Regions from separate parts of the Rhizobium sp. TRM96647 genome, predicted to be linked through region 3. Evidence: riboswitches for the same ligand, from Rfam matches in the RefSeq annotation. Region 3 holds a riboswitch; each other region holds the start of a gene.
The links. Region 3 has a riboswitch for cobalamin ahead of OCK02_RS12405 (CbtB domain-containing protein). Riboswitches for the same ligand answer to the same signal wherever they lie in the genome.
Positions count from the first base shown of each region.

Region 1: it holds a riboswitch for cobalamin, as region 3 does, so the genes downstream of both, bluB (5,6-dimethylbenzimidazole synthase) here and OCK02_RS12405 (CbtB domain-containing protein) in region 3, are expected to answer to the same signal.
Region 2: it holds a riboswitch for cobalamin, as region 3 does, so the genes downstream of both, OCK02_RS01490 (hypothetical protein) here and OCK02_RS12405 (CbtB domain-containing protein) in region 3, are expected to answer to the same signal.
Region 4: it holds a riboswitch for cobalamin, as region 3 does, so the genes downstream of both, OCK02_RS13925 (ABC transporter substrate-binding protein) here and OCK02_RS12405 (CbtB domain-containing protein) in region 3, are expected to answer to the same signal.

Region 1 covers NZ_JAOXHF010000007.1:13,681-20,871, forward strand. The annotation lists gene OCK02_RS14220 (NAD+ synthase) at 1-1,637, shown strand, start outside; gene OCK02_RS14225 (TolB family protein) at 1,646-2,464, shown strand; gene OCK02_RS14230 (diguanylate cyclase domain-containing protein) at 2,641-4,140, shown strand; cobalamin riboswitch at 4,243-4,475, shown strand; gene bluB (5,6-dimethylbenzimidazole synthase) at 4,521-5,207, shown strand; gene OCK02_RS14240 (DUF2865 domain-containing protein) at 5,229-6,335, opposite strand; gene OCK02_RS14245 (phytanoyl-CoA dioxygenase family protein) at 6,696-7,191, shown strand, end outside.
Region 2 covers NZ_JAOXHF010000001.1:317,192-324,382, forward strand. The annotation lists gene OCK02_RS01485 (GH36-type glycosyl hydrolase domain-containing protein) at 1-3,216, opposite strand, end outside; cobalamin riboswitch at 3,660-3,875, shown strand; gene OCK02_RS01490 (hypothetical protein) at 3,976-4,191, shown strand; gene metH (methionine synthase) at 4,272-7,191, shown strand, end outside.
Region 3 covers NZ_JAOXHF010000005.1:391,889-399,079, reverse strand. The annotation lists gene cobN (cobaltochelatase subunit CobN) at 1-2,205, opposite strand, end outside; gene cobW (cobalamin biosynthesis protein CobW) at 2,505-3,557, opposite strand; gene cobU (bifunctional adenosylcobinamide kinase/adenosylcobinamide-phosphate guanylyltransferase) at 3,562-4,089, opposite strand; gene OCK02_RS12410 (CbtA family protein) at 4,089-4,889, opposite strand; gene OCK02_RS12405 (CbtB domain-containing protein) at 4,902-5,078, opposite strand; cobalamin riboswitch at 5,122-5,432, opposite strand; gene OCK02_RS12400 (peptidoglycan-binding domain-containing protein) at 5,538-7,191, opposite strand, start outside.
Region 4 covers NZ_JAOXHF010000006.1:271,817-279,007, reverse strand. The annotation lists gene oiaX (3-oxo-isoapionate-4-phosphate decarboxylase OiaX) at 1-626, opposite strand, end outside; gene OCK02_RS13930 (transcriptional regulator NanR) at 801-1,505, shown strand; cobalamin riboswitch at 1,886-2,116, shown strand; gene OCK02_RS13925 (ABC transporter substrate-binding protein) at 2,295-3,326, shown strand; gene OCK02_RS13920 (FecCD family ABC transporter permease) at 3,323-4,351, shown strand; gene OCK02_RS13915 (ABC transporter ATP-binding protein) at 4,348-5,166, shown strand; gene OCK02_RS13910 (class I SAM-dependent methyltransferase) at 5,172-5,966, shown strand; gene OCK02_RS13905 (N-formylglutamate amidohydrolase) at 6,075-6,899, shown strand; gene OCK02_RS13900 (flavohemoglobin expression-modulating QEGLA motif protein) at 6,896-7,191, shown strand, end outside.

The DNA of each region.
Region 1 (7,191 bases), on a different contig from region 3:
GCCAGCTCAACCCGACGGTGGGCGATGTTGCCGGCAACCTCGCCAAGGCGCGCGCGGCCCGGGCGGATGCCGCTGCGCAGGGGGCGGACCTCCTGCTTCTGACGGAGCTCTTCATTTCCGGCTATCCGCCGGAGGACCTGGTGCTGAAACCGGCCTTCCTGAAGGCGTGCCAGAAGGCGGTCGAGACGCTTGCCGAGGATACCGCCGATGGCGGGCCGGGCGTCGTCGTCGGCTTTCCCCGGCAGGGCGAGGCGGGGCGGCACAATTCCGTGGCCGTCCTCGACGGCGGGCGGATCCTCGTCTATCGCGACAAGCTGGATCTTCCGAACTATGGCGAGTTCGACGAGAAGCGCGTCTTCGTCGAGGGCGCCATGCCGGGCCCGGTCAATTTCCGCGGCGTCAGGCTCGGCATTCCCATCTGCGAGGAGATCTGGAACGACCTCGGCGTCTGCGAGACGCTGGCCGAGAGCGGAGCGGAGATCCTGCTGGTGCCGAACGGTTCGCCCTACTATCGCGGCAAGGTCGACGTGCGCCACCAGGTGGCGCTGAAGCAGGTGATCGAGACCGGCCTGCCGCTCGTCTTCGCCAACCAACTCGGCGGCCAGGACGAACTGGTCTTCGACGGCGCGAGTTTCGGGCTCAATGCCGACAAGACGCTGGCCTTCCAGATGAGCCAGTTCGAGGAGACGATCGCGCTCGTCACCTGGAAGAAGAACGCGGACGGCGACTGGTTCTGCGACGGCGGCCCGATGTCGAAGATCCCGGAGCGCGAGGAGGCGGACTACCGCGCCTGCGTTCTGGGCTTTCGCGACTACGTCAACAAGAACGGGTTCAAGAACGTGGTTCTCGGCCTTTCCGGCGGTATCGATTCGGCGATCTGCGCGGCGATCGCCGTCGATGCGCTCGGCGAGGAGCGCGTGCGCTGCGTGATGCTGCCCTACCGCTATACCTCCGAGGAATCGCTGAAGGATGCCGCCGCCTGCGCCAAGGCGCTCGGCTGCCGCTACGACATCGTGCCGATCGAGGCGCCGGTGACCGGTTTCCTCGACGCGCTCTCGGACATGTTCGAAGGCACCGAAGCCGGCATCACCGAAGAGAACCTCCAGAGCCGCACGCGCGGCACGATCCTGATGGCGATCTCCAACAAGTTCGGCTCGATGGTGGTCACCACGGGCAACAAGTCGGAAATGTCGGTCGGCTACGCTACCCTCTACGGCGATATGAACGGCGGCTTCAATCCGATCAAGGACCTCTACAAGATGCAGGTCTATGCGCTGTCGCGCTGGCGGAACACGACAGTGCCGCCGGGCGCGCTCGGGCCTTCGGGCGAGGTGATTCCGCGCAACATCATCGACAAGGCGCCTTCGGCCGAGTTGCGGCCGAACCAGACCGACCAGGATTCGCTGCCGCCCTATCCGGTGCTGGACGATATCCTGGAATGCCTGGTCGAGAACGAAATGGGGACGGAGGAGATCGTCGCGCGCGGCCATGACGAGGCGACCGTGCACCGCATCGAGCACCTGCTCTACATCGCCGAATACAAGCGCCGGCAATCGGCGCCGGGCGTGAAGATCACCAAGAAGAACTTCGGCCGCGACCGGCGCTACCCGATCACCAACCGTTTCCGCGACCGATAGGGGCAAGCATGCGCAGTTCGGTCGAGATCTACGACGTTGCAAGCGGGCAGGCCCGCGTGGTCTGGCAGACCGGGCAGCTCGTGGAGGCGCCGAACTTTGCGCGCGACGGACGCTCTCTGGTCATCAACGGCGACGGACTGGTCTATCGCCTGCCGCTCGACGGCGGTGCGCCTTCGCGCATCGACACGGGCTTTGCCGTCCGGTGCAACAACGACCACGGGCTCTCGCCGGACGGGCAGTGGCTCGCCGTCACCGACAAGACCGAGTTCGGCCGTGCGGCGATCTACATCCTGCCTGCGGACGGCGGCACGCCGCGGCTGGTGACGCCGCGGCAGTCGTCCTACTGGCACGGCTGGTCGCCGGACGGCAGCAGGGTCTGCTACTGCGGCATCCGCGACGACGTCTTCGACATCTACACGATCCCCGTCGAGGGCGGCGAGGAGATGCGGCTGACCTTCGGCGAGGGACGCAACGACGGGCCGGACTGGTCCTGCGACGGCTGGATCTACTTCAATTCGAGCCGCAGCGGGCGCATGCAGATCTGGCGGATCCGGCCGGACGGGACGGAGTTTGCCCGGATCACCGACAGCCCCTTCGGCGACTGGTTCGCCCATCCGACGCCCGACGGACGCGCCCTGCTGGTGCTGTCCTACGACGGCGATGTCTTCGATCACCCGCGCGACCATCAGGTCCGGATCCGGATGATGGATGCGGACGGGCGCAACGACCGGGTCCTGTTCGAGCTCTTTGGCGGGCAGGGGACGATGAACGTCCCCAACTGGTCGCCCGACGGATCGCAGTTCGCCTTCGTCCGCTACGCGCCGTAGGTTTCCGTCTTTGCGTGCAGCCGCCGCACGGTCTTTTCGGCCTGGAATATCCCCAGATTTGCACGGGTTAATTGTTTGGATACCAGTCCGGTTAAGTGAATATTCCTGCTTGCGCAATAACGTCCCTGCCAAGAACAACGCGGCGAACGGCCGCTAGCCTGTCAATGGGGATCGACATGGCGAATGCAGGGGCCGGCGTTCCGGCCACGCCCCGGGGGGGTGTCAGACTGGGGATCGGCATCGCATCGGCGGTGATCGTCCTCCTGTTCGCCAGCGCCAATTTCCTGGTCCTCGACTATTCCATCCGCCAGGCGAACGATTTCGTCGCCGAAACCGAAAAGACCCTGGTCAAGAGCGAGTTCCGCAACCAGATCGAACAGGTGGTGCTCTACCAGAGCGGCTTGTCGGTCTGGGACAAGAGTTTCGACGAACTGGCAAACGGGCGGCTCGGCGAGGACTTCATCCGGCGCGACCTGAGGGACTGGCTGTGGCGCGAGTCCGGCTTTTCCTGGCTCGTCTTCGCACGGCCGTCGGGAGAGACGGTCCTTGCCATGCACAACGGGATCGTCGTGCCGGGCGAGGAGGCCGACGGCGTCCGCTACTGGATGAGCGACCTCGTGAAGCGGGCCACGGAGAACTACTACGCCGCCTTGCGTCGTACCCGCGACGGCTGGATCGTGGCGAAGTCGATGTCCAACGCCAGCGCCAGCCATGGCGGCGTGCCGCAGATCAGCGCCACGGGCATGCGCGTGATCGAGCGGGTGATGAGCATCGTCGTGGTGCAGGCGGTGGTGCCGCGGCGGCTGTTCATTCCCGACGATCGCCGGAGTCCGGTCCTGATGATCACCGTGAAGCCGATCACGGCCGCCATGCTGGCGGATTCGGAGCGGCGCCTGGGGCTCACCGGCCTCGGCTTCTCGCCGATCACGACCGACGACGACAACCTGCTGACGACCGGCGTGGGCGGCGATGCCTATAACCCGATGGTGGCCTCCTGGCACCCCAACCGCCCGGGATCGTTCGTCTGGACCATGGCGGTGCCGCACATCGCCGCGCTGATTGCGATCTTCGTCGTGGTGATGGGTTTCGGCGCGCTCAAGTTCTCCTCGCTCGTGCGCGCGCTCGAGCGCAGCGAGGCGAAGAACGCCCATCTGGCCCGCCACGACGCGCTGACCGGGGTGCTCAGCCGTTCCGGGTTCGACCTCACGGTCAACGACCTTTCCGCGAAGGGGCAGAGGCCGTTCTCGATCATCGCCATCGACCTTGACCGGTTCAAGGCGGTCAACGACCGTCACGGCCACGCGGCCGGCGACGAGGTGCTGCGGGTCATGGCCGCCCGGTTCATGGCCCGGATTGGCGACCGCGGCGTCGTCGCGCGTCTCGGCGGCGACGAGTTCGCCGTCCTGCTGCCTGATATCGCCGACCGGGAGGACACCCTTCCGCTTGCGGAGAGCTTCGTGCGCGACGCGCAGGTCCCCGTACCCTTCGAGGGGCAGTTGCTCCAGCTCGGCGGCAGCGCCGGCATCGGCGCCTTTCCCGAACACGGCCGGACGCCGCATGCGATCATGCTCGCCGCCGACGCGGCCCTCTATGCGGCGAAGAACGCCGGCCGCAATCGCGCCCAGTACGGCGTGGCCCGCGCCACCGATGCGGCTTCGGACATCGAGGCCGCCTGAACGAGCGTCCCCACGAACGTCTCCTATGAACGCTCCCGCGGCACTGTCCGGCACACGCCGTCGTTCCGTCGCTCGCAGCCCTTGCGTCGCGGCCTGCGGCGTGTGCAAATGTATCTGCCAGGTGCCCCGCGAGAGAGCCGGGGAGAATCGGGAATCCGGTGGGGCTGCGGACGACGTCCGTGTCCTGAAGCCGGAACGTGCCCAACGCTGTGACGGGGACGGCAAGGCCGCGAGGGAGGGACCCTCGCCAGATCGCCACTGGTCGAAAGACCGGGAAGGCGGGCCCGGCCGGACGAACCGAAGTCAGAAGACCGGCCTGGCGCAATGGACCTGTCCGCGCGGACGGCGGAGGGGTCGCAAGCATTGTTGGGGAGTTGACGATGCGACCGTTCAAGCGGGACGAGCCAGTTCCCGTCCAGCCATTCACGCCGGCCGAACGGGCGGCCGTCTACCGCGCCATCGAGACGCGTCGCGACGTGCGCGACCAGTTTCTCGCCGATCCCCTGCCGGACGATCTGCTGGAGCGCCTGCTCGGGGCTGCCCACAACGCGCCGTCGGTCGGCTTCATGCAGCCCTGGAGTTTCATCGTCATCCGCGACCCGCAGGTGCGCGCCGGTGCGCACCTGGCGTTCCAGCGTGCCAACGAGGAGGCCGCCATGCTCTTTTCCGGCGAGCGGCAGGAACGCTACCGCACGCTGAAGCTCGAGGGGATCCTCAAGGCGCCGGTCAGTCTCTGCGTCACCTGCGATCCCGACCGGGCCGGCAGCGTCGTTCTCGGGCGCACGCACAATCCGCGCATGGACGTCTACTCGACGGTCTGCGCGGTGCAGAACCTGTGGCTTGCGGCGCGGGCGGAGGGCGTCGGCGTCGGATGGGTCAGCATCTTCCACGATGCCGATATCCGCGCGCTTCTCGGCATTCCCGAGCGGATCGAGATCGTCGCCTGGCTGTGCCTCGGCTTCGTCGACGCGCTCTACGAGGAGCCGGAACTGGCGGTGAAAGGCTGGCGGCAGCGGCTGCCGCTCGAGGATCTGGTGTTCGCCGACCGGTGGGGGCAGCGGCGCTGACACCGGCAGCGGATCGGCGGTTCAGTTCGTCCCGGCGGGATTGCGCAGGTCCAGCGCCGGCTGGTCGTCGGGCAGGAAGCTCGGCCCGACCATCCGCACCTTGTCCTTTACCGGATCGTAGGGCCGCTCGATGACCACCTTCTCGGAGGCCGTGGCGCTTGTGACGGGATGCATGCGGATCGTCGTGACCGACCCGACGTTCTTTCGGGTCGTGCCCGGCGCCGCGCCGGCGGTCGCTTCGGGCACGTTGCCGCCGCCGGCACCGGCCATCCTGCGGTGGTAGCCCGCAAGGTCGCAGCCGCAGGCCTTGTCGGCGGACCGGTCGCGGCTCTGGTAGGCATAGGCATTCGGCAGGGCGGAATAGGGCCGGCCGGTCAGCGTCGAGATCATGTCGCCGCTGCCCGGCGACTGCAGCGGCTGGTAGAAGAGTTCCGTCTCCGTCTGCGGGCACATCATCGAGCAGGTCCGCTGGTCGCGGCGGAAGTCGAGCGGGGTGGCGGCGGACGATATCGGGAAGAAGCCGCCGTCGCAGGTGCGCACGCACACCGTCCGCAAGGGACCCTCCTGCGGCGCTGCGCCCCAGTTGCCGAACGTCGTCGGCATCGCCGCATACGGATCGTCGGCCTCCGAAAGGTCGCCGCCCTCCAGGGCCAAACCGGCCTCCGTGGACGCCTCGAGCGCGACGGCCTGCCCGCAGCCGTTCTCCGACAGTTCAGCCAGAATACGGCTGCGCTCGGCCGGATCGCCGCCGACAAACGACATCTCGTTGCGCTTCTTCATCAGGACCTGGAGGTTGCGGTCCATCTGGTCGATCGTGGAGATGATCGAGGCACAGGCACCGGCGTTCTGGCCGCCGAAGACGGTGACGCTGCCGTTGCTGCAGCCGAGCCGGCGAAGGTCGCCTCTCGCCCGGCGAAGCTCCATGTTCTGCCGGGCGATCGCGCTCGAATAGCTGCGTACCTGCTCTGCGCTGTCGATCGCGCGCGGCAGGCTTGCAAGCTGTGACCGGAGATCGCCGCAGATCGCGGCCGTCGGGGACTGTTCCGCCGTCTGGGCTCGGGCCTGCGCGTGCGGCAAGGCGATCGCCAAGGCAATCGGCAGGGCCGTCGCAACAGCCCGAAACGCCACTTTCCCCCATCCCCACGGCACGTCGTCAACTCCTGTCGCGTTTCCTCTCGCGGCTCGGGTAACGCCGAATCGGTCCCTCGGTTCCGGCGGCGGACGGCAATCGGACGTTCCGCCGCAGCTCGGCGCTCCTGCCGGGCAAACCCGCTATCGATCATAGCTTCGAGGGGCGAATGAGCAATGTGCTCGTCGAAAAGTGATTAACGTCAATTATAGTTGAATTTGTCTTTCATGTTTTATGCACCGGAATTGCTATCGCCGTGCCCATGGTGTAGCAAATTGCTGGCTGCGGCGGCCCTGGGGCGGGTCATTTCGCCCGCCTTCCGGCGCCGCCATTCCGTCGAAAGCACCATAGGTTCCCGCATGCGCCTTTCCTCCGTTCTGCTCAGTCCGTTCTATGCGCTTCAGCTCGCCTCGGGGGCCAAGTCCTTCGCGGACAACCCGATCATCGGCAGCAAGACCCTGAACAGGATGGGCCTCCATGCCAAGCGGGTGTCGATCGCCATGGACATGGCCGACTGGCGGCGCAAGTCGCTGGCGCGGCTGGTGACGGCCGAACAGCGGCGCGAATACGACGAGAACGGCTTCGTGAAGATCGAGAACTTCCTGCCGCCGGAGGTGTTCGCGCAGGTGACGTCGGAGCTGGAAAACAGCGACTTCGACCGTTACGACATGCTGCAGGGAACGACGGTCACGCGGCGCGCGCTGATCGACGACAGCGACGTGGAACGCCTGCCGGGCTTCAAGGCGGCGCGCAACGACCCGCGCATGACCAATCTTCTGCGCTACGTCTCCTCCAGCGACGGCCAGCCGCTGCTGGTGGTGCAGGTGGTGATGGCGCTCGCCTCGACGCCGTCGA
Region 2 (7,191 bases), on a different contig from region 3:
CGAGACCGTCTCCTCGAGACGGCGCACCGTCTCCTCGAAGCCGATCCAGCCGAAGTCGCGCGCAGAAACCACCGACAGCAGGTAGACGCCGATGTTCGTCGGCGAGGTACGCTCGGCGAGCATCGGCTGCGGCGTTTCCTGGAAATTGTCGGGCGGCAGGAAGTGCTGCTCGGCGGTGACGAATTCCTCGAAGTAGCGCCAGGTGCGCCTTGCGATCTTGCGAAGCTCGGTCACGACGCCCTCGGGCACGACCAGCTGGTCCTCGGTCTCCGCCGACTGGCTGACGTACCAGGCGATCGCGGGCGAAAGAATCCAGATCGCCGCAAAGGGGACGGCGATGAAGGGCAGGCCGGTCTTGGAGAACAGCGCCAGGCCGACAGCGACCAGGGCCAGTGCCGGCGCCTGCCACATGTCGCGGTAGTATGACCAGATGCCGCCGCCGGACGAGCTGTGCACCTGGGCGGCCGTCCGCCATTCGAGCATGTGCTTGCGGCTGAAGAACATGCGGTAGAGCGAGCGGATCGTGGCGTCCGCCATCATCGCCGCCTGGTGGGCGATGAAGACGATGCGCAGCGCCACCTGCGCATTGGCCGCGCGGATGTCGGAGAGGATCGTCTGCAGGTGGGCGCGGGCGACGATGTCGCTGCGGCGCGGCACGGCGCCGGTGAACAGCGACAGCGTGGGCGCTACGAACAGCAGGAAGATCAGCACGAGCTGCCAGATCAGCGCCTGGCGCGGCTCCATGTAGTACCAGCCCATGACGGAGGCCACGAGCCAGCAGATCGGGATCAAGCAGCGACGGAGATTGTCGTACATCTTCCACCGGCCGAGCATGGAAACCCCGCTGGACGGCTTGAAGATATAGGGCAGCAACTGCCAGTCGCCACGCGCCCAGCGATGCTGGCGCGAGTTCTCGACCTCGTAGCGGATCGGGAAGTCCTCGACGAACTCCACGTCGGTGACGAGCGCGCAGCGCGCATAGGAGCCTTCCAGAAGGTCGTGCGAGAGGATGGAGTTTTCCTCGATTCGGCCCTTCAGCGCCGCCTCGAAGGCATCGACGTGATAGAGGCCCTTGCCGGTAAACGTGCCCTCGTCGGTGAGGTCCTGGTAGACATCGGAGACGGTGAAGACATAGGGGTCCACGCCTCGGTTCGCCGAAAAGATGCGCTGGAACGTCGAGGCCTCGTCGCCCGTCGTCAGCGACGGGGTGACGCGCGGCTGCAGGATGCTGTAGCCGGCGACGACCCGCTGGGTCTGCGGATCGATCAGCGGGCGGTTGATCGGGTGGTGGAGCTTGCCGACGAGATTGGTGGCCGCGTCGCGCATCAGGCGCGTGTCGGAATCAAGCGTCAGGACGTACTGGACGTTTTCCGGCACGACATTGGCGCCGGGCAGGAAACTGGTGTCGCCGTCGCCACGCAGGAGCAGGTTCAGCTCGTGCAGCTTGCCGCGCTTGCGCTCCCAGCCCATCCACACGCCTTCCTGCGGATTGAACTGGCGCCGGCGGTGCAGCAGGTAGAAGCGTGTGCGGCCGTCATAGGCATAGCGTGCCGAAAGCAGTGCGATCTCGCGCTTGGCGTATTCGAGGACCTCGAGATCCTCCGGCGTCTCCTCGGCCTTGCTGTCGACCCAGTCGCTGACGAGCGAGAAATAGATCTCGCCGCGCGGATTGGCGAGGTAGTGGACCTCGAGGTTGCGCACCAGTTCGTCGACATGGTCGCGCTTGGAGATCAGGCAGGGGACCGCGACGAGCGTGCGTGCCTCCTCCGGAATCCCCTCGCGCAGCTCGTAGCCCACCAGCCGCGTCGGCTTCACGCAGAGGGTAACGAGCGTGTTGTAGAGCCCGACGGCGCCCTCCGAGGCGGGCACGGCGAACAGGATCAGCATGATCAGCCAGGCGCCGTTCGGAATGTCCATCTGGTCGAGGAAATAGTAGACCCCGACCATGGCCAGAAGCGTCAGCAGGATCACCGGCCCGGCGATGGCGAACCAGTCGAGCGAGCGGCTGAAGCGCACGATGCGCTGCAGGATGGACGGGCGGTAGCCGATCCGCTTTTCCAGGATGTCGCGCTTCTTGCCGACCAGGTAGCTGCCGACATTGGCCTCGTGCGCACCGGCGACGTTGCCCGCCGCCATGTCCTCGGCGGTCATGGCCAGCGCCAGCTGCGTCACCTCCAGCTCCGTCTTGCCGGAGCGGCGGGCCATCTTCTCGATCGTATCACGGTAAGCGTTGCGCGAGCCGAAATCGAGCTCGGTATAGTCCGAACCCTCGCGCAGCGCCGCATCGAGGCGGCTGACGCTTTCGACCCAGACCGGCCATTCCGTATCGTCGATCGTGCGCAGCCCCTTGATCAGGTTGCTCATCGTGACGTTACCGGAGGAAAGCCGGTTCTGCTCGGCGACGAGGACCTCTTCCAGGTCGGTCCCGCGCGCCTCGATCTGCTTTTCCAGCCACTGGATCGCCGCGCCCGATGCCTGCAGCCCGTCGCGCAGACGATAGAGCAGTTGGGCGACGAAGGTGTTGTCGGCGACGAGATGCTCGATCTCGCGCAGGATCACGACGCTCTTTTCCGGGTCGTTCTGGCGGATCAGCTCGTCGGCCACCTCGTTCGCCTTGCGGCGCATCCCGCGCGAACGCTCGACACGGCTGGAAATGCGCCGCAGGTTCTCGATCAGGATGAAGCGGACGATCGACGGCAGCGCCCAGAGTTCGCCGATCTTGAAGGCCTCGGCCTTCTGGAACCCTTCCACGATCGCCGTCAGGCTCTCGCGCGAGACGCTGCTCTGGGTATGGGCGACGTAGAGCCAGCCGAGCGCGAGCGTCCGCGGGACCTCGACCTCGCCGACCTTCATCGTCGGCAGCTGACGGTAGAAACGGCGCGGGAAGTCGCGGCGCACTTCCTGGATCGCCTCCTCGACGACGTAGTAGTTGTCGAGCAGCCATTCCGCCGCCGGCGTTATCGTCGCGCCGGCTTCGACGTCGCGGGCCGTCGTCTGGTAGACCCGGAGGATTTCCTTCTCGTTTTCCCGGTGGCGGGCGCGGAAGTCGAACGGCGTGAAGCCCGGCAGCGAATTCGCGCCGTTCCGCGCCAGATCCTCACCGCAGGCACTCAGCTCCTCGAGGGTGAAATAGGTATCCCGGATCGAATCATTGTAGTCGATCTGCTTGGATTCCGTCTCGCGCGACGAGGTCTGTGGTCGGTTGTGAAGGGACATCAGCTTTTTTCTGTTTTTCGAGCAGGGTTGGTGGATCCGGCCGCGGCCGGACTTACGTTCGGCAGGCAGGGATCATCCGAGCGGACTTGTGCAACAGGACGGCGTCATGCGTTCCTCCGTACGACCCCGTCAGCGGATTCCATGCGCACGAAAATGCGCCCTCGATCGACGGGCGGCATGTAACGGGCGGCAGGGTCTTCTCCCGCTTCTGCGTGGCGCATGAAAACGGCTTTCTTTAGCCGCAATGGCAGGCTGTTGCAACAGAACTGGAAGGCAGGGGCAAGGCGACTCCAACAATATCAAGGCCATGAGATACCACCCTTGGCCTACGTGACCAGCGGTGAACGGGACCTGAACGCGGCGCATCCGGCAAGGGTTCCATGCCCGTGTCCAATTCCGTCGATAACCCGCCCGCCTGCGTTGACATCGCCGTCGCCTTCGGGCCACCTTGCGGCCATCAGGGTTCTTCCGAATCGTTCGCGACGAGGAAGCGAAGAGGGAAGCCGGTGCGATGGGAAGCCATCCATTCCGGCGCTGCCCCCGCAACTGTAGGCGGCGAGCTGCTGTCCCCCATGCCACTGGCACGTTTCGTGCCGGGAAGGCCGGACAGAGGCAACGACCCGCAAGCCAGGAGACCTGCCCTGATGAACTCGTAACGTCCATGGGCGGGGTGTCCCACGGGTGCGCTTGCTCCGCGTCAAGGCGGATCTTCAGCTTGCGTGCGTCCGGTCATCCCCCAATTCCAGATTGGGGAAAGTCATGCATGTCACCATCGAACAGAACGCCTCGGGCTCCGGAAAGCCGGAATCCGTCTTCATCTCGTGGCTCCTCTGGCAGCCGCGCGGCGCCGATCTTCCGGCAGAGGCCCTGAAGGAACTCGTCAAGCTCGCACCCTACAGGGACCGTGATCCGGACATCGTCCGGCTCCGTTCGCTGTTCGAGCGGCTCGCGGGACGATCAGGCCGGCCGCACTGATTTTCGCATAAAGACATATTGACATAAACATATCTTTATGTGATCTCCGGAGCAGACATGCTGCATCGGAGGGCTTCGCCATGGCATCGGCCGACCTCGACGACCTTTTTGGTCCCGAACTACCACCCCGCAATGGCAAGGACATCGCCGATGCGCTGCGCGCCGCCGCGCGCGAGCGCATCCTCGTCCTCGACGGCGCCATGGGCACCGAGATCCAGACGCTCGGCCTCGTCGAGGACGATTTCCGCGGCAGCCGCTTCGGCGAGTGCGCCTGCCATCAGCAGGGCAACAACGACCTCCTGACGCTGACGCAGCCGGCCGCGATCGAGGACATCCACTATCGCTATGCACTTGCCGGCGCAGACATCCTCGAGACCAACACCTTTTCCTCCACCACGATCGCCCAGGCCGACTACGGCATGGAGGACATGGTCTACGAGCTCAACCGCGACGGTGCCCGCCTCGCCCGCCGCGCCGGCCTGCGCGCGCAGGAGAAGGACGGGCGGCGGCGCTTCGTCGCCGGCGCGCTGGGCCCGACCAACCGCACCGCCTCGATCTCGCCGGACGTCAACAACCCGGGCTACCGCGCCGTCACCTTCGACGACCTCAAGCTCGCCTATGCCGACCAGCTCCGCGGCCTCATCGACGGCGGCGCCGACATCATCCTGATCGAGACGATCTTCGACACGCTGAACGCCAAGGCGGCGATCTTCGCCACCCGCGAGGTCTTCGCCGAAAAGGGCATCGAGCTGCCGGTGATGATCTCCGGAACGATTACCGACCTTTCCGGCCGCACGCTGTCCGGCCAGACCCCGGAAGCCTTCTGGAATTCGGTCCGCCACGCCGACCCCTTCTCGATCGGGCTGAACTGCGCCCTCGGCGCCAACGCCATGCGCGCCCATCTGGACGAGATCTCGTCCGTCGCCGACACCTTCGTCTGCGCCTATCCGAACGCCGGCCTGCCGAACGCCTTCGGCCGCTACGACGAGACGCCCGAGCAGATGGCCGCCCAGATCGAAGGCTTCATGCGCGACGGCCTCGTCAACATCGTCGGCGGCTGCTGCGGTTCGACGCCGGCCCATATCGAGGCGATCGCCAAGGCCGCGGCCCGTCACGCGCCGCGTGCGATCCCGGACATTCCCCGCCACATGCGGCTGTCCGGGCTGGAACCCTTCACGCTCACCAAGGACATCCCCTTCGTCAATGTCGGCGAGCGCACCAACGTCACCGGTTCGGCAAAATTCCGCAAGCTCATCACCGCCGGCGACTATGCGGCCGCCCTCGACGTCGCCCGCGACCAGGTGGCGAACGGCGCGCAGGTGATCGACATCAACATGGACGAGGGCCTGATCGATTCCGAAAAGGCGATGACGGAGTTCCTGAACCTCGTCGCCGCCGAGCCGGACATCGCCCGCGTGCCGGTGATGATCGACAGCTCGAAATGGGAGGTCATCGAAGCGGGCCTGAAATGCACCCAGGGCAAGCCGCTGGTCAATTCGATCTCGCTGAAGGAAGGCGAGGAAGCCTTCCTGCACCATGCGCGGCTCGTGCGCGCCTATGGCGCCGCCGTCGTCGTCATGGCCTTCGACGAGACCGGCCAGGCCGACACGCAGCAGCGCAAGGTCGAGATCTGCACCCGCGCCTACAAGCTGCTCACGGAGGTCGCCGGCCTCGCTCCGGAAGACATCGTCTTCGACCCCAACATCTTCGCCGTCGCCACCGGCATCGAGGAGCATGACAACTACGGCGTCGATTTCATCGAGGCGACGCGGCAGATCGTCGGGACGTTGCCGCATGCGCATGTCTCCGGCGGCGTCTCCAACCTCTCCTTCTCCTTCCGCGGCAACGAGCCAGTGCGCGAGGCGATGCACGCCGTCTTCCTCTACCACGCCATCCAGGCCGGCATGGACATGGGCATCGTCAATGCCGGCCAGCTCGCCGTCTACGACACGATCGATGCGGATCTGCGCGAGGCCTGCGAGGACGTGGTGCTGAACCGGGCCCCCAAGGGTGGCGGTACCGCGACCGAGCGGCTGCTCGAGATTGCCGAGCGCTTCAAGGGCGCAGGCGGCAAGGAAGCGAAGGAGAAGGATCTCGCCTGGCGCGAATGGCCGGTCGAAAAGCGCCTGGAGCACGCCCTCGTCAACGGCATCACCGAATTCATCGAGGCCGACACCGAAGAGGCGCGCCGCGCCGCCGCCCGTCCGCTGCATGTGATCGAAGGGCCGCTGATGGCCGGCATGAACGTCGTCGGCGACCTGTTCGGCGCCGGCAAGATGTTCCTGCCGCAAGTGGTCAAGTCGGCCCGCGTGATGAAGCAGGCCGTCGCCGTGCTGCTGCCCTACATGGAAGAGGAAAAGCGCGCGAACGGCGGTGCTGTGCGCGAGAGCGCCGGCAAGATCCTGATGGCCACGGTCAAGGGTGACGTGCACGACATCGGCAAGAACATCGTCGGCGTCGTTCTGGCCTGCAACAACTACGAGATCGTCGACCTCGGCGTGATGGTGCCGGCAGCGAAGATCCTGGAGACCGCGAAAGCCGAGAACGTCGACATCATCGGGCTTTCCGGCCTCATCACCCCCTCGCTCGACGAGATGGTGCATGTGGCAGCCGAGATGGAGCGCGAGGGCTTCGACATCCCGCTGCTGATCGGCGGCGCGACGACGAGCCGCGTCCACACCGCGGTGAAGATCCACCCGCGCTACGACCGCGGCCAGGCGGTCTATGTCACCGATGCCAGCCGCGCCGTCGGCGTCGTCTCCAGCCTCCTGTCACCGGACGCGCGGCAGGGCTATGTCGAGACGTTGCAGGCGGAGTATCGCAAGGTGGCCGACGCCCATAGACGGGCCGAGGCGGAAAAGCAGCGACTGCCGCTGGCCAGGGCCCGCGACAACGCCTTCAGGCCGGACTGGTCCGCCTACCGCCCGAAGACACCTTCCTTCCTCGGCACCCGCGTGTGGCAGGACTGGGATCTGGCCGAGCTCGCCCGCTACATCGACT
Region 3 (7,191 bases):
GGTCTCCGCCCGCGTCAAAGGTGGGGTCAGGTGGTCGATGATGACGGCGGCCGAGCGACGCTTGGCCTGCGTGCCCTCGCCCGGATCGTTGACGATGAAGGGATAGAGATGCGGCACCGGACCGAAGACGGCCTCCGGATAGCAGGCCTCCGACAGCGCCAGCGCCTTGCCCGGCAGCCATTCGAGGTTGCCGTGCTTGCCGACATGGACGATCGCGTGGACGCCGCAGACCTCCCGCAGATAGGCGTAGAAGGCGAAATAGCCGTGCGGCGGCACGAGGTCCGGCGAATGATAGGTTTCCTTCGGGTCGATGTTGTAGCCGCGCGCCGGCTGGATGCCGACCAGCGTCCCGCCGAAACGGCAGAGCGGCAGCGCGAAAACGTCGCCGGCCACGAAGGGATCCGCCTCCGGCGCGCCCCAGCGGGCCGTCACTTCGTCCTGAATCACCCTGGGAAGAGACGCAAAGAAACGCTTGTATTGATTCAGCGAAATCGTCTCGCGGATCTCGCGTCCGTCGTTCGCCGCATTGGTCGGCCCCGCCATCAGGTGCGCGATCAGCGCATCGCCGTCGGCAGGCAGGTCGGCGACCGCATAGCCGTCCGCCTTCATCTTTCGCAGGATCTCGAGCGTGCCCGCCGGCGTGTCCAGCCCGACGCCGTTGCCGAGCCGGCCGTCACGGTTCGGATAGTTCGCCATCACCAGCGCGACGCGGCGCTCGCCAGCCCCTGCCCGCCGCAGCCGCGCCCAGTTGGCCGCCAGCCGGGCCGAAAAGCGGATCCGGTCCTCGACCGGTTCGAGACTGACGATGTTCGTCTCGACCTCGGCGTCCCAGCGGGCGGCCGCCTTGAACGAGACGGCCCGCGCCAGTATCCGGCCGTCCACCTCCGGCAGCGACACGTTCATGCCGAGGTCGCGCGCCGTCAGGCCCTGGCCCGACGCCTGCCAGGCCTCGCGGGAGGAACCGGAAAAGATCACCTGCAACACCTGCGCGCCGGCCTCGTCCAGCACCGTCGGCCTGCGGTTGCTACCGGGTGCGGAGACGGCGAAGCTCGTCGCGTTGAGCACCGCCTCCGGCCGCGCGGCGGCAAACGCCGTCCGCACGATCTCGATCGAAGCCGGATCCTTGAGGCTGGAGACGAAGACCGGCAGCGCCCGCACGCCCTCGGCCGCCAGCGCCTCGATCAGAAGCTCCACCGGCCGCGTCTCACCGCTCTGGACATAGGCGCGGTAGAAGCAGATGGCGACGGTCGAGGGGTCGGAGGCCACGCCCGGAGCTACGCGCCCCGCCGCAGCACTCGGCTGCGCGAAATTACCCCCCTCTGCCCTGCCGGGCATCTCCCCCTCGGGAGGGGAGATCGGATGGTGCGCGCGTCCAGCCACAAACGCAGCGTCGCTTGCCGCGAACGCGGCTTCGGATAGGGGCGATGCGGGCAGCGGCTCGCCGATCTCCCCCCCTGAGGGGGAGATGTCCGGCAGGACAGAGGGGGGTGCCGGGGTCGAAACGATCGCGTCCGAATGCCCCTCATCCGCCCTTCGGGCACCTTCTCCCCGCAGGCGGGGCGAAGGGGAGCCTTGCTCTGTCTCTGCCGCTTCCGCCCCCTCTCCCCGTTCACGGGGTGAAAGGCAAACCTTGTTCCACGTCGCGAAATCGACCACGCCCCGCCCCGGCCACCAGATGCCGGCCTTTTCCAGCGGCGCCGGTGCCTCGGGCTTGTCGCCGCCGAAGACGAGCGCATCGGCATAGGCGAGGAAGCGGGCGGCGTTCTCCGCGCCCCCCTCCGTGAGATAGGCCCAAAGCTGCAGCCGGTCCTCGTCCGCGATCCGGTTGAACGGCGCCAGTCCCTCGTCCGGCCGGTCGTCGCCGGGCAGCGCCACGATGGCGACGCCGTGTGCCACCGCCGTGGCATGGAGCGCCTCCAGCACGTAGCGGAAATAGCTGGCGCCGCCGAGCGCCCGCACGACGATGAGCTTTGCATGCCGCGCCGTGCGCTCGACATAGGTATCCACCGACATCGGATGAGTGAGCGAGGCGAGACTTGCGAGCCTCAGCCGGGCCCGCGCCTGCCGGCCGCGATGGGCGGCGGCGATCGAAGCCAGTTCCGTATCGGCCGCCGACAGGAACAGGACGTCGCCCGGCGACTGGCCGAGATCGATCGCCTCCTTGCCATCGGCGATGGTACCCTTCTGGGCTAGCAGCAGATGCATGACGGCTCTCCGCTTCGGCGCGGCAGGTTACACCCACCTCTCGTCTGCAGCCCCTCTCCCCCACAGACAAGGTTATCGCGTTTGAGTTGCCGCAGGCGCAGCGAACGCCCTCTTCTCCCCATCGGGGAGAAGAGGGCTCGCAGCGCCGGATGAGGGGGTGGCGCGAGGCGCCAGGGCGTACCCCGAGCCCCCCTCATCGCCTCGCATCCGCTCGGCACTTCTCTCCGCCGGAGAGAAGAAGGAGCAGCCCGTCGCCGAGCCTGGTTCCGGCGATAGCCCTGTTCAGCAGACACGGCGGCTCAGCCCGCGGCTGCAGCGATCGCCGTACGCACGGCCTGCTCGTCCATGTCGTGCAAACCGATGACGACGAGGCGGGTGCCACGGGTCTCGCCGGGCGCCCAGGCGCGCTCGAAATACTGGTCGATCCGGCTGCCGACAGCCTGGACCAGAAGCCGCATCGGCTTGCCCGGAACGTCGGCGAAACCCTTGACGCGCAGCACGTCATGCTCGGCGATGACGCCCTTCAGCCGCTCCACGAAACCGGCCGGATCGGCGACCGGGCCGAGTTCGACGACGAAGCTGTCGAACTCGTCGTGGTCGTGTTCCTCGCCATTCTCGTGCTCCAGCTCATGATGCGACTTGCGGTTCTTGATATCGTCCTCGGTGCCGACGCCGAGGCCAAGGAGCACGGCGGCGGCGACGTCGCCGTTCCTCGCCTCGATCATCGCCGGCTTGCGGGCAGTTCGGGAGGCCACCTCGTCGCGCACCGTCTTCAACCCGGCGGCATCGATCAGGTCGGTCTTGTTCAGAACGATCAGGTCCGCCGCCGTCAACTGGTCCTCGAACAGTTCCTCCAGCGGGCTCTCGTGGTCGAGGTTCTCGTCCTCGACGCGCAGCGCATCCACCCGGTGGTGGTCGTCGGCGAAACGGCCGGCGGCGACCGCGGCGCTGTCGACGACGGTGATGACGCCGTCGACCGTCACCTGCGTCTTGATCTCCGGCCAGTTGAAGGCGGCGACGAGCGGCTGCGGCAGCGCCAGGCCCGAGGTCTCGATGACGATGTGATCGGGGCGGTTGTCGCGCTCCAGAAGCTTCGACATGGTCGGAATGAAATCGTCGGCGACGGTGCAGCAGATGCAGCCGTTGGTGAGTTCGATGATGTCGTCCTCGCTGCAGGCCTCCGCGCCGCAGCCCTTCAGCACGTCGCCGTCGACGCCGAGGTCGCCGAATTCGTTGATGATCAGCGCGATCCGCTTGCCGTTCGCGTTCTGCAGCAGGTTGCGGATCATCGTCGTCTTGCCCGCGCCGAGAAAGCCGGTGATGACGGTGGCGGGGATCTTTTGCTGGAGCATGGGCTCAACCCTTCATTTTCAGCGGCAGGCCTGCCGCGACAAGATAGACTTCGGAGGCAAGCTGCGCCACCTGCTGGTGCAGCCTGCCGGCGTGGTCGCGGAATTCGCGCGCCATCTGGTTGTCCGGAACGATCCCCAGCCCGACCTCGTTGGAGACGAACACGAGGCGGCCGGGTGCGGTGACGATGGAGGCCGCGAGATCGTCGAAGGCGGCCGCCATGTCGTGCTTTTCGAGCATCAGGTTCGTCACCCACAGCGTCAGGCAATCGATGAGCAGCACCCGGTCCTCGCGCGCCGTGTCTTTGATGCGCTCCGGCAGCGCCAGCGGCTCCTCGTGCGTCACCCAGCCATGGCTGCCGCGTTGGGCCTTGTGCTGGTCGATGCGCGCGCGCATCTCCTCGTCCCAGGCGCGGCCGGTGGCGATATAGTGCCTGGACAGGCCGCTCTCGGCGGCCAGCCTCTCGGCGAATGCGGATTTTCCGGAACGCGCACCGCCCAGAACCAGGACGGCTCCGGGCGATGTCGTTTTCATCAGGCTGCCTTTGCTGCGACCTTTTCGGAAACGCCGATCTTCTCGTTGGCGAAGCCGAGCGAAAGCCCGAGCACGACCCAGAAGAACAGCGTGGTGGCGAGCGCCGCCACGGCGAACTCCGCCCCGAGCACGGCCGGCACGTTGCTGGCGATGTCGGCAGGCTGCGGCGCGCCGTAGACCTGCGGGGCCCCGATCAGGACGATGCCCGCGACCTTCGCCGCAATCCCATCCTTCAGGATCAGCAGGTAGAGCCCCACGGCCGAAAGCACGACTGTCGCCACCCACCAGACCTGCCTGTCGCTTAGGTCGGCGGCCGGGAAGCCCGGAAGCTCCGGTGGCAGGCCGATGGCCGGCAGGAGATGCACGGCAAGCCAGCCGGCAGCGCCCCACAGCACCCCGTTGGCGACCGTGATCGCATTGCCGGTCACAAGGCTCACGCCCGCCAGCAGCAGCGCGAAACCCGCGCCGGTGACGAGGTTTGCGAGCAGCGTGCCGGAGAAGCGGCTCATGCCGAACATGATGCCGCCGTCCTCGTGCTCGCCCTCATGGGCATGGGCCACCGAGATGGGCGAGAAATAGGCGGCCACCTCCGACATCGTAGCGCCGATGCCGAGCGCGGAATGCTCGTGCGACGCGTCCGGCTGGACCTCGGCGCCGGGGGCGGCAGGCTCTTCGTCGCCGCCCTCGAATTCCTCGGCATGCAGGATCAGCGGAATGACGCGCGCCTCCTGGGCGACCGTCATCAGGGCGCCGGAGAACAGCCCGGCCACCAGGGCGGCCAGGAGATATTTGACGATCATGACATCTGCTCCTTAGTGGCAGGGAAAGCCATAGGAGTGGCGGGTGTCGTGCGCGGTGTCGTGCAGGACGGACGAATTGGCGAGGCCTGCGCCGAACACCAGGAATCCGCCGAGCAGAAGCGCTACGAGACCGGCATAGAGACGATCGTTGAGAGAAAGGGAAACAGAAGAAACGTTAGACGCAGCCATGACAACCTCCGTGCTGGCAACGGGGAAAATCCCCAGGTCGGGCACGATGCCCTCATTGGCCGGCAGGTCTCCTGGCTCGCGGCGTCGGGCGCGAATTGCGCCTGCGGCCCACCCTCGCCTTCCCGGGTGATGCGCGACATGAAAGGCGGACGATTCGTAGACATAGAGGCGTCCAGACCCCGGTTCATCATGCCGCCACCCAGTGGCTTTGCCGGTTGATCAAACCGGCTGGATTGGCCTCGCCACTCTACAGTCGCGGGGTCGGCCGTGATTGGAGCGCCCTGATTGGGTCCACCCCGTCACGTTCCCATTTAAGCGTCCGTCCATCACTGGACCGACGCACCTTCCAATAGTGGCGATGATTATGCCTGCAGGCACCGGAAGTCAATTGGCAGGAAACGGCGTCCGCCGCGCCGAATGCGTCGTCGCGGCGGCTGTTCGTTCAGTTCCGCTGGCCGCTCAGTAGCCCGGCCCGCTGATCGTCAGGTCGCTGCCGGGGCCGTAGCCGCCCCCGACCGGCCCCTCGTAGACGCCGCCGACCGGACCTTCGCGGTAGTAGCCGTCGACCGGGCCTTCGTAGACACCGTAGCCGTCATTGTAGTAGCGGTCGCGGCGGGCGCGCTGGCGATCGACGTATTCGCGGCTGCGGGCCTCGGCGAAGCGCGCCGACTGGCGCAATTCGCGATACTGCTTGCGCGTCAGGTAGCCGTCGCCGGCATAGCCGGCCGAGCGCTGCCAGGAGGCGATCGCCGCCCGCGTGCGCGGACCGTATACGCCGTCCGCCCCGCCGGTGCCGTAGCCGAGCGCGTTCAGCCAGCGCTGCGACTGGGCACGTGCGGCCGGATCGAGATAGGCCTCGCGCACGTCCGAAGGCGTCTGGAAGACCTTCGGCTGCTGCGAAGGCGCAGGCTGCGTCTGGCGAACGAGCGGCTCCGTCCCGGCGCCGAGCGGCGCAGCCGTTGCGGCGGGAGCGTTGATGGCCGGCTCCCGCGCGGCGACGTCGCCTGCGGGCTCTTCGCCGCCTGTGGCCTTGCCGCCCTTTTCCAGCGCGGCAAGGCGCTGGCGCGCCTCATCGGCAAAGCGGCCCTGCGGGAATTCGCGCAGGTAGTTCTCGAAAGCCTGCGGCCGGCCGTTCAGCACCGCGCGGCTCCAGCTGTTGTCCTCGCGACGGGCCAGCCGCTCGGCCTCCCCGTCCCCGGCTTCGTCCCCATCCATGCCCCCGCCGGCCGGTGCGGCTGCGACCGCATCCGCGGCGCCGTCCGTTGCCGGGCCGCCGTCGGGATCGGCCGCAGGGCTCGCGATCGCATTCTCGCCGTCGGTCGGCAGCGCCTCGGTGTCGAGCGCGTCGGCAACGCTGCCCTCGGCGACCGGCGGCGCGGCGGACGGCTGGGCCGCCTGCTGTTCGGCTCGCGCGCGCTCGGCCTCAGTCGCCGCCGTGGCTTTCTCGGCGGCGGCATCCGCCCTCGCCTGCGCTTCCCTAGCCTGTGTTTCCCTGGCCTGTGCTTCCGCAGTCGCCCGGGCTTCCTCCTCGGCCTTCGCCTTCTCGGCTTCCGCAGCGGCGATTGCGCGCTCGCGTTCAGCCTCCGCAGCCACCTGCTCCGCCTCGGCCCTGGCCTGCGCGGCAGCGGCCGCATCGGCGCGCGCCTTCGCTTCGGCCGCAGCCCTCGCTTCCTCTTCCGCCTTCAGCCGGGCCTGCTCGGCCTTGGCCTGCTGCTCCGCCTTGAGCCTTTCAGCCTCGGCCGCCTCCTCGGCGCGCTTGCGCTCGGCCTCGGCCCGCTGCCGTTCCGCTTCGGCCTTCGCCGCGGCAACCCGCTTCGCCTCGGCCTCCGCGCGCGCCTGTTCTTCCTTGCGCTGCCGCTCGGCCTCTGCCACGCGCTTCGCCTCGGCCTCGGCGGCCAGCCGCTCCTCTTCCGCCCGCTGCTTCTCCGCGGCGATCCTGGCCTCCTGCTCGGCCTTCAGCCGCGCGGCCTCGTCGGCCTTGCGGGCGGCCGCCGCCTTTTCCTTCTCCGAGGCGGCGCCGGCGTCGGTGGCTGCAGAATCCTGCGGCTTGCCGTCGTCTGCGCCAGCGGTGCTGGCAACGCCCCTGGCGTTCAGTTCGGCCAGCCGGAGCCGG
Region 4 (7,191 bases), on a different contig from region 3:
GTCTTCTGCTCGTGGTCGAGGATGCGCGGCATGATCGCCGCTACCCTCTCCTTCAGCGGCGAGTAGGCCGGGCTCATCAGTTTCTCGTCGTCCTTGATGAAATCGACGCCGGACTCGATCAGTTCGCCAACCAGTTCGGCCGTCTCGTGCGGGCGCAGGCCGAGCGCCGGCTTGACGATCGTGCCGATGATCGGACGGCCCTCGACGCCGGTCAGCCGGCGGCTGCCGTCGATGCCGAATTGCGGGCCCGGATGGGCGCCCTTGAACGCCTCCGGCAGCTTCATGTCGACGATGCGGATGCCGGTCATGCCCCTGATGGAGAAGACGCCGCCGATCGCGATCGTCATCAGCGCGGAAAGGTCGGTGCCGATGGCATCGAGCGGAAAGGCGATGTCGACGTCGGCGCGGTTGAGCCGCTGCCCCGGCTCGGCCTCCGGCCAGGTGGGGGAGAAGGTGTCCTCCAGCGGACGGATGGCGAGTACGCGCGCTGCGACCCGTGCCTTCAGCTCCTCCGTCTCGCCCGGCACCGCGACGAAGGTGCCCGTGGACTGGTCGCTGGCGATCTTGTTCGCCATCGCCTCGACGCTGCCGGGCGTCTCGATGCGGTAGGTTAGGGTGATCAGCATGAAAGCCGTTGCTCCTCCTCGCCACGTCACTTTGTCGTGGCGTCAACTCATGATCTGGTATAATAAGTATTCCAATTTCTGCAACGGAAATTTTCAGAAAACCGATTCCGGCCGTCCTGGCTTGTCGCAAGATGCAGAAATGTTAAGGGAGGGAGAATGAGCCAGAGAGACGCCATGCCCCAAACCATCGAGCCGATCGTCAGGCGCAAGCTGTCGGACGAGGTCTTCGACCGGCTGGAGCGGATGATCACGTCGGGAGAATTGAAGCCGGGCGACGAGATGCCTTCGGAGCGCGTGCTGATGGAGCGTTTCGGCGTCGGCCGTCCCGCCATCCGCGAGGCGATGCAGTCGCTCGCCAACAAGGGCCTGCTCAGCATTTCCCACGGCGAGCGGGCGAAGGTGCTGCAACTGACCGCGCAATCGATCTTCCGTCAGGTCGACCTGACGGCGAAGATCATGCTGTCGCAGTCGACCGATACGCTCGAGCATCTCAAGAGCGCCCGCATCTTCTTCGAGCGCGGCATGGCCCGCGAGGCGGCGCAACGTGCCCGGAGCGGCGATATCGACGATCTGGGGGCCATCATCGAGCGCCAGCGACGCTCGCTCGGGGACGCGGAAGCTTTCATCGCCGCCGACATGCAGTTTCACAGCCGGATCGCCCAGATTTCGGGTAACCCGATCTATGTTGCCGTCAGCGAGGCCATGCTGGCCTGGCTGAAGGAATACCACACGGACATGCTGATCTGGACCGGCAAGGAAAAGCTCACGCTGGTGGAGCACGAGGAAATCCTGGACCAGCTCAGGAGCAGGGATGCCGAAGGGGCGGAAGCGGCGATGCTGAAGCATCTCGAACGATCGAGAGCGCTCTACAACCGCTGACCCGGCCACAGGTCCGTGGCGCCGTTCCGGAGCGTCTTATCCCCATTCATCGCTTCGACCGTCCGGACCGCTGCGGACGGTCGCAGATCCTCCTGAAATCTCCGGGTCGTGATGGGCCCCGCGCGTTCGGCGCGGGACGGCGGCCGCATTTGCGCTTGATATGTGATGTTATAAAATAACAACTCGATTGACTCACGTAATACCATTACACTAATCAGGCCCGGTCAGATCCCGAGGGAAGTTCGATGACCGTTCCAGACCGTGCCGAAAACCCCTGCCCCGCATCGGATGCGCCGGCACGGGTGCCGGTCCGGCCGCGCCTATTGCGTGCAGAACGCAAAGTTGCCGGTCGGGCTTGCTTGACGGCGCGGTGCGCAAACGTCTATCTGGAAGACGACGGTTCCCCGCCCACGAAGCGGAGGGGATTAATAGGGAACACGGTGCGGACGACCCAAGTCGGGACCAAAACCGTGGCTGCCCCCGCAACTGTAAGCGGATTGCCGTTCATCCTCGTGGCGCCTCGGCGCCATGCCACTGCGCAACGCGCGGGAAGGCAGATGAACGGCGCATGTCCGCGAGCCAGGAGACCTGCCGTCAGCCATCGATCCAACGTCACGGGCGGGGAAGCCCGGAACAGGAGCCATCATGACGACCATCGGCGCCTTGCTGTGCGTCTTCACGCTGCCTTTCCCGAGACCTGGCGATCCTTCGAGCGACCGGACGGCCTGACGGCTTGTCCGTTTTTTCAACGGCGCCCCTGCGGGCGTCCCAGCTATTTCGGGGAATTCCATGAAAATTCATTTGAAACAACCGCTCCGCGCGGGCTTCGTCGCCCTGTGCCTCGCCGCATCGTCCTTCCATGGCCAGGCGAGTGCTGCCGAGACCAGCTATCCGCTGACACTGCAGAATTGCGGTCGCCCGGTGACCTTCGAAAGTGCGCCGTCGCGCACGGTCTCGATCGGCCAGAGCAGCACCGAGATCCTCTATCTGCTGGGACTTGCCGACAAGGTGGTCGGTACCGCGCTCTGGGTCGGGCCGGTGCTGAAGGGCTATGAAGAGGTGAACGCGCGGATAGACCGGCTCGCCGACAACGAGCCGAGCTTCGAGAGCGTTCTGGCCAAGAAGCCGGATATCGTCGCCGTGCAGTTCCAGTGGCAGGTCGGGCCGGAGGGCGTGGTCGGAAGGCCGGAACAGTTCGAGGAGCTCGGCATCCCGGTCTACACCTCGCCGTCCGATTGCGTCGGCAAGGACAATTCTGCCGCGAGCGACGGCGTGCGCCATCAGGTCTTCACCATGGACCTGGTCTATCAGGAGATCCGCGAGCTTGCGCAGATCTACAACGTCCAGGAAAAGGGCGAGGCTGTCGTCGCTGATCTGAAGAAACGCGAGGAGGCCGCCCGCGCCAAGGTCGCCTCCGCACAGGGCAAGTTGTCGGCCGTCTTCTGGTTCTCCAGCGCCGCCGACGCCGATCCCTATGTCGCCGGCAAGAACGGCGCGCCCGGCTACATCATGTCGGCGCTCGGCATCGAGAACATCATCAAGACCGACGACGAGTGGCCGACGGTCGGCTGGGAAACGATTGCCAAGGCCGATCCGGCGATCATCGTCGCCGGCTCCATGGAGCGGCGGCGCTATCCGCTGGACAGCCTCGAGGCCAAGCTCGAATTCCTGAAGGCCGATCCGGTCGCCAGCCTGATGCCGGCGGTGAAGAACGGCCATGTCTTCGACATGGACGCCCAGGCGATGAACCCGACGATCCGGACGATCGAGGGCATCGAAGCCCTGGCGGACGCCATCGCCAACGCCGGCCTCGCCAAGTGAACCGGACGCTGACATCGGGCGGACGGACGGGTGCGGCCATCGCCGCGCTCGTCATCCTCTTGCTGGCGCTGTGGATGGGGGCTGCGATCGGCGAGACGGCGATCCCGCTCGCCACGGTCGCCCAGACGGTGGCGAACCGGCTGTGGAATGCCGGCTACCCGCTGGAGCCGATCGACGAGGGCATCATCTGGAGCTACCGGCTGAGCCGGGCCGTCGTGGCGGCGTCCTGCGGAGCGGCGCTGGCGCTCTCCGGCGCGGTCCTCCAGTCGCTGCTGCGCAACCCGCTCGCCGATCCCTATATCCTCGGAATTTCCGCGGGCGCCTCGACGGGCGCGGTCGGCGTCGCCATCCTGGGTATCGGCGCGGGCGTGCTGACCTTGCCGCTCGGGGCCTTCCTCGGCGCGATCACAGCCTTCGTCCTGGTCAGCGTCCTGGCGGTGAAGGCCGGGCGCGGCACGGCGGCGATCATCCTCGCCGGCGTCGCTGGCTCGCAACTCTTCAACGCGCTCACCTCCTTCATCGTCACCAAGGCGGCGACGGCGGAGCAGGCGCGCGGCATCATGTTCTGGCTGCTCGGAAATCTGTCGGGCGTGCGCTGGGCGGATGCCTGGCTGGCCGTTCCGGCGGCACTTGTGGGTCTCGTCGTCTGCCTGTGGCATGCGCGCTCGCTCGACGCCTTCACCTTCGGCGCGGAATCGGCCGCCTCGCTCGGGATCTCGGTGCGACGCACCTATCTTGCACTCGTCGGCGTGTCGGCGATGATGACCGCGGTGATGGTCTCGATCGTCGGCTCCATCGGTTTCGTCGGCCTCGTCATTCCGCATGCGGCGCGGCTCCTGGTCGGCGTGCGCCATGGCGTGCTGCTGCCGGCCGCGGCCCTGACCGGGGCGGTGTTCATGATCCTCGCCGACATCCTGTCGCGCACCATCATTCCCGGCCAGGTCCTGCCGATCGGCGTGATCACCGCGCTGATCGGTGCGCCGGCCTTCGCCCTGATCCTCGCAAAGGGGAGGGCGCGCGCATGAGGCTGACCGCCAGAAGCGTTTCATGGTCGGCCGGCGGCGCCGACATTCTCAAGGATGTCTCGCTTGCGGTCGAGACCGGCGAATTTCTCGGCATCATCGGGCCGAACGGTTCGGGGAAGACGAGCCTGATGTCGCTGCTTTCCGGCATCCGCAAGCCCCGGTCGGGAGAGGTGCTGCTGGACGGGGTGCCGATCGGCGCGCTCGGTCGGCGCACGGTGGCGCAGCGGCTGGCGCTGGTCGAACAGCAGGCGGAGACCGGCGAGCGTATCACCGCACGCCAGGCCGTTGAACTCGGCCGCACGCCCTATCTCGGGCCGCTCTCGCCCTGGTCGCCTGACGACGACCGGATCGTCGACGCGGCGCTGGACAATGTCGACATGGCCCACCTTTCAGGCAGGAGCTGGCATACGCTGTCGGGGGGCGAACGCCAGCGGCTGCACATTGCCCGCGCGCTGGCCCAGCAGCCCCGGATCCTGCTGCTGGACGAACCGACCAACCACCTCGATATCGGCCATCAGATCAGCCTGCTCGACCTGGTGCGACGCCAGGACCTGACGGTGGTGGCGGCGTTGCACGACCTCAACCACGCGGCCATGTTCTGCGACCGGATCGCCGTGATGCAGGCCGGCAGGCTCGTCGCTTTGGGGCGGCCGCGGGATGTCCTGACCGTGGAGCGCATCCGCGACGTCTTCGGCGTGGATGTCGCAATCGAGCACGAGCCGGACGGCGGCTGCCACATCCGCTTCCGTCCCGGGAGAACGTCGCCGGGGCGGCGTGCCGCTCCCGCCGTAGCCCTTGCGACAACGGGAACCTGATGCCGATGGATGCGCGCAACCACCATCTGAAGGAAGACATCCGCGAATACTGGTCGAAGCGGTCGGAGACGTTCGACCTTGCCTTCGGTCACCGGATCCCGCCGGGGCCGGAACACGACGCCTGGGCGGGGGCGATCCGCGGTGTCCTGGGGGAGGCGCCGTGCCGGGTTCTGGAGCTTGCCTGCGGAACCGGGGAGGTGACCAATGTCCTGCTCTCGCTCGGCCATGAGGTGGTCGCCCTCGATTTCTCCGAGGCGATGCTGAAGGTCGCGCGGGACAAGCATGCGGGAAACGAACGGGTCCGCTTCATTCTTGCCGATGCGGAGCGGACGATGGAGCCGGACGAGCGCTACGACGCCATCGTCTGCCGGCATCTCGTCTGGACCCTGACGGAGCCGGAACAGGCGCTTGCGGATTGGTTCCGGGTGTTGAAGCCGGGCGGCAGGCTTCTCGTGTTCGACGGGAACTGGGCGAGGCCGACGCCGATCGGGCGCCTGGCCCTGCTTGCGGTGAGCGCGCTCGAGCGCTTCGTCGGTCACGATCCGCATTATGACGGGGCGATGAGCGAACGCCACCAGTCGATCATGGACCGCCTGCCGTTTGGGGAGGGGTTGACGGCCGAAAGGCTCGTGCCGCTCGTGGAAGCTGCCGGCTTCGGCCATATCCGCCTGGCGTCGCATCGCCCGATCGCCGCTGCCCAGCGCCGGACGGCCGATCTTCGCAACAGGCTGCGAACGCTGTTCTATCGGCGTTTCATCCTTGCAGCCTCGCGGCCTGCAGTGCCGGACGAGCGGGCCTGACGATGCGCGGCATCTGAACCGCATCGTCGGCGTTCCCTGTCCGCGGCACGGAACGAAAGACGCCTCTGGGCATTTCCTTCCGAGGTTTGCGAGGGAACGACGATCCAGATGCAGGAAGATGCAAAGCATGCCGACCATGTGAACGCGCCCCCCCGGTGGACGACGCACCGGGGCGGCACGTCGCCGGTCGTCGGCACCGCCATACACGACGGTCACGCGGTGCGGCCCGATATCCTGCGGAAGATGCGGATTTCGGAGGACGAGCGGCTGCGCGAGGAGGATCCGTTTACGGGTCAGACGATCGCCGACCTGCCGAACCGGATCGTCTTCCACCAGTCCCGCTTCGAGATCGACCTGAACCGGCCGCGCGACGGCGCCGTCTACCTCCGGCCGGAACAGGCATGGGGCATCGATGTCTGGCGCGAGCAGCCGTCGGAGGCCATGGTGGCCGAAAGCCTCGCGATCCACGATGCCTACTACGTCATGCTCGAAGCCTATCTTCGCGACATCGAGGAGCAGCACGGGCGTTTCGTCGTGCTCGACATCCATAGCTACAACCACCGCCGGGCCGGCCCTGCCGAAGATCCGACGGACCCGGAGAAGGCGCCGGACATCAACATCGGCACCCACTCGATGGACCGGGAGCGCTGGGCGCCCGTGGTAGACGCCTTCGTCGATGCCGCGCGTCGTTTCGAATATCCTGGCAGGAAGCTGGACGTGCGGGAGAACGTGGCGTTCGAGGGGCGCGGCGAGCAGACGCGTTTCATCCATGAGCGCTTTCCGGAGAACGGTTGCGCGCTGGCGGTGGAATTCAAGAAGATCTTCATGGACGAGTGGACCGGGCAGCCCGACCCGCGCGCCGTCGCAGCGCTGCGCGATCTGGTCAATGCGTCGGTGCCGGCGCTGGAAAGGGCGCTGCGGGAGGTTTCATGAACGCGGCGAAGACGGAGCCCGAGGAACGGCCGGCACGGCAGGAGTTTGCGCTGGAAGAGGCGCTCGCGGCTCTGGAAGCCGGCAAGTCCGTGCGCCAGGAATTTCCCGGCGGCCGGCTGCATATCGACCGGCCCTTGCCCTTCCTCTGCCTGCATGTGGGGGCCGCCGATACCCACACGGTCGCCCGCGAGATCGCGGCGGCGCATGCGTCCTACCTGCTTGTCGAGCGTGTCGAGGATGCGGTGGCGATCGTTCCGCCGCTTGCCGATGCGCTGAGGCGGCGCTTCGGCGC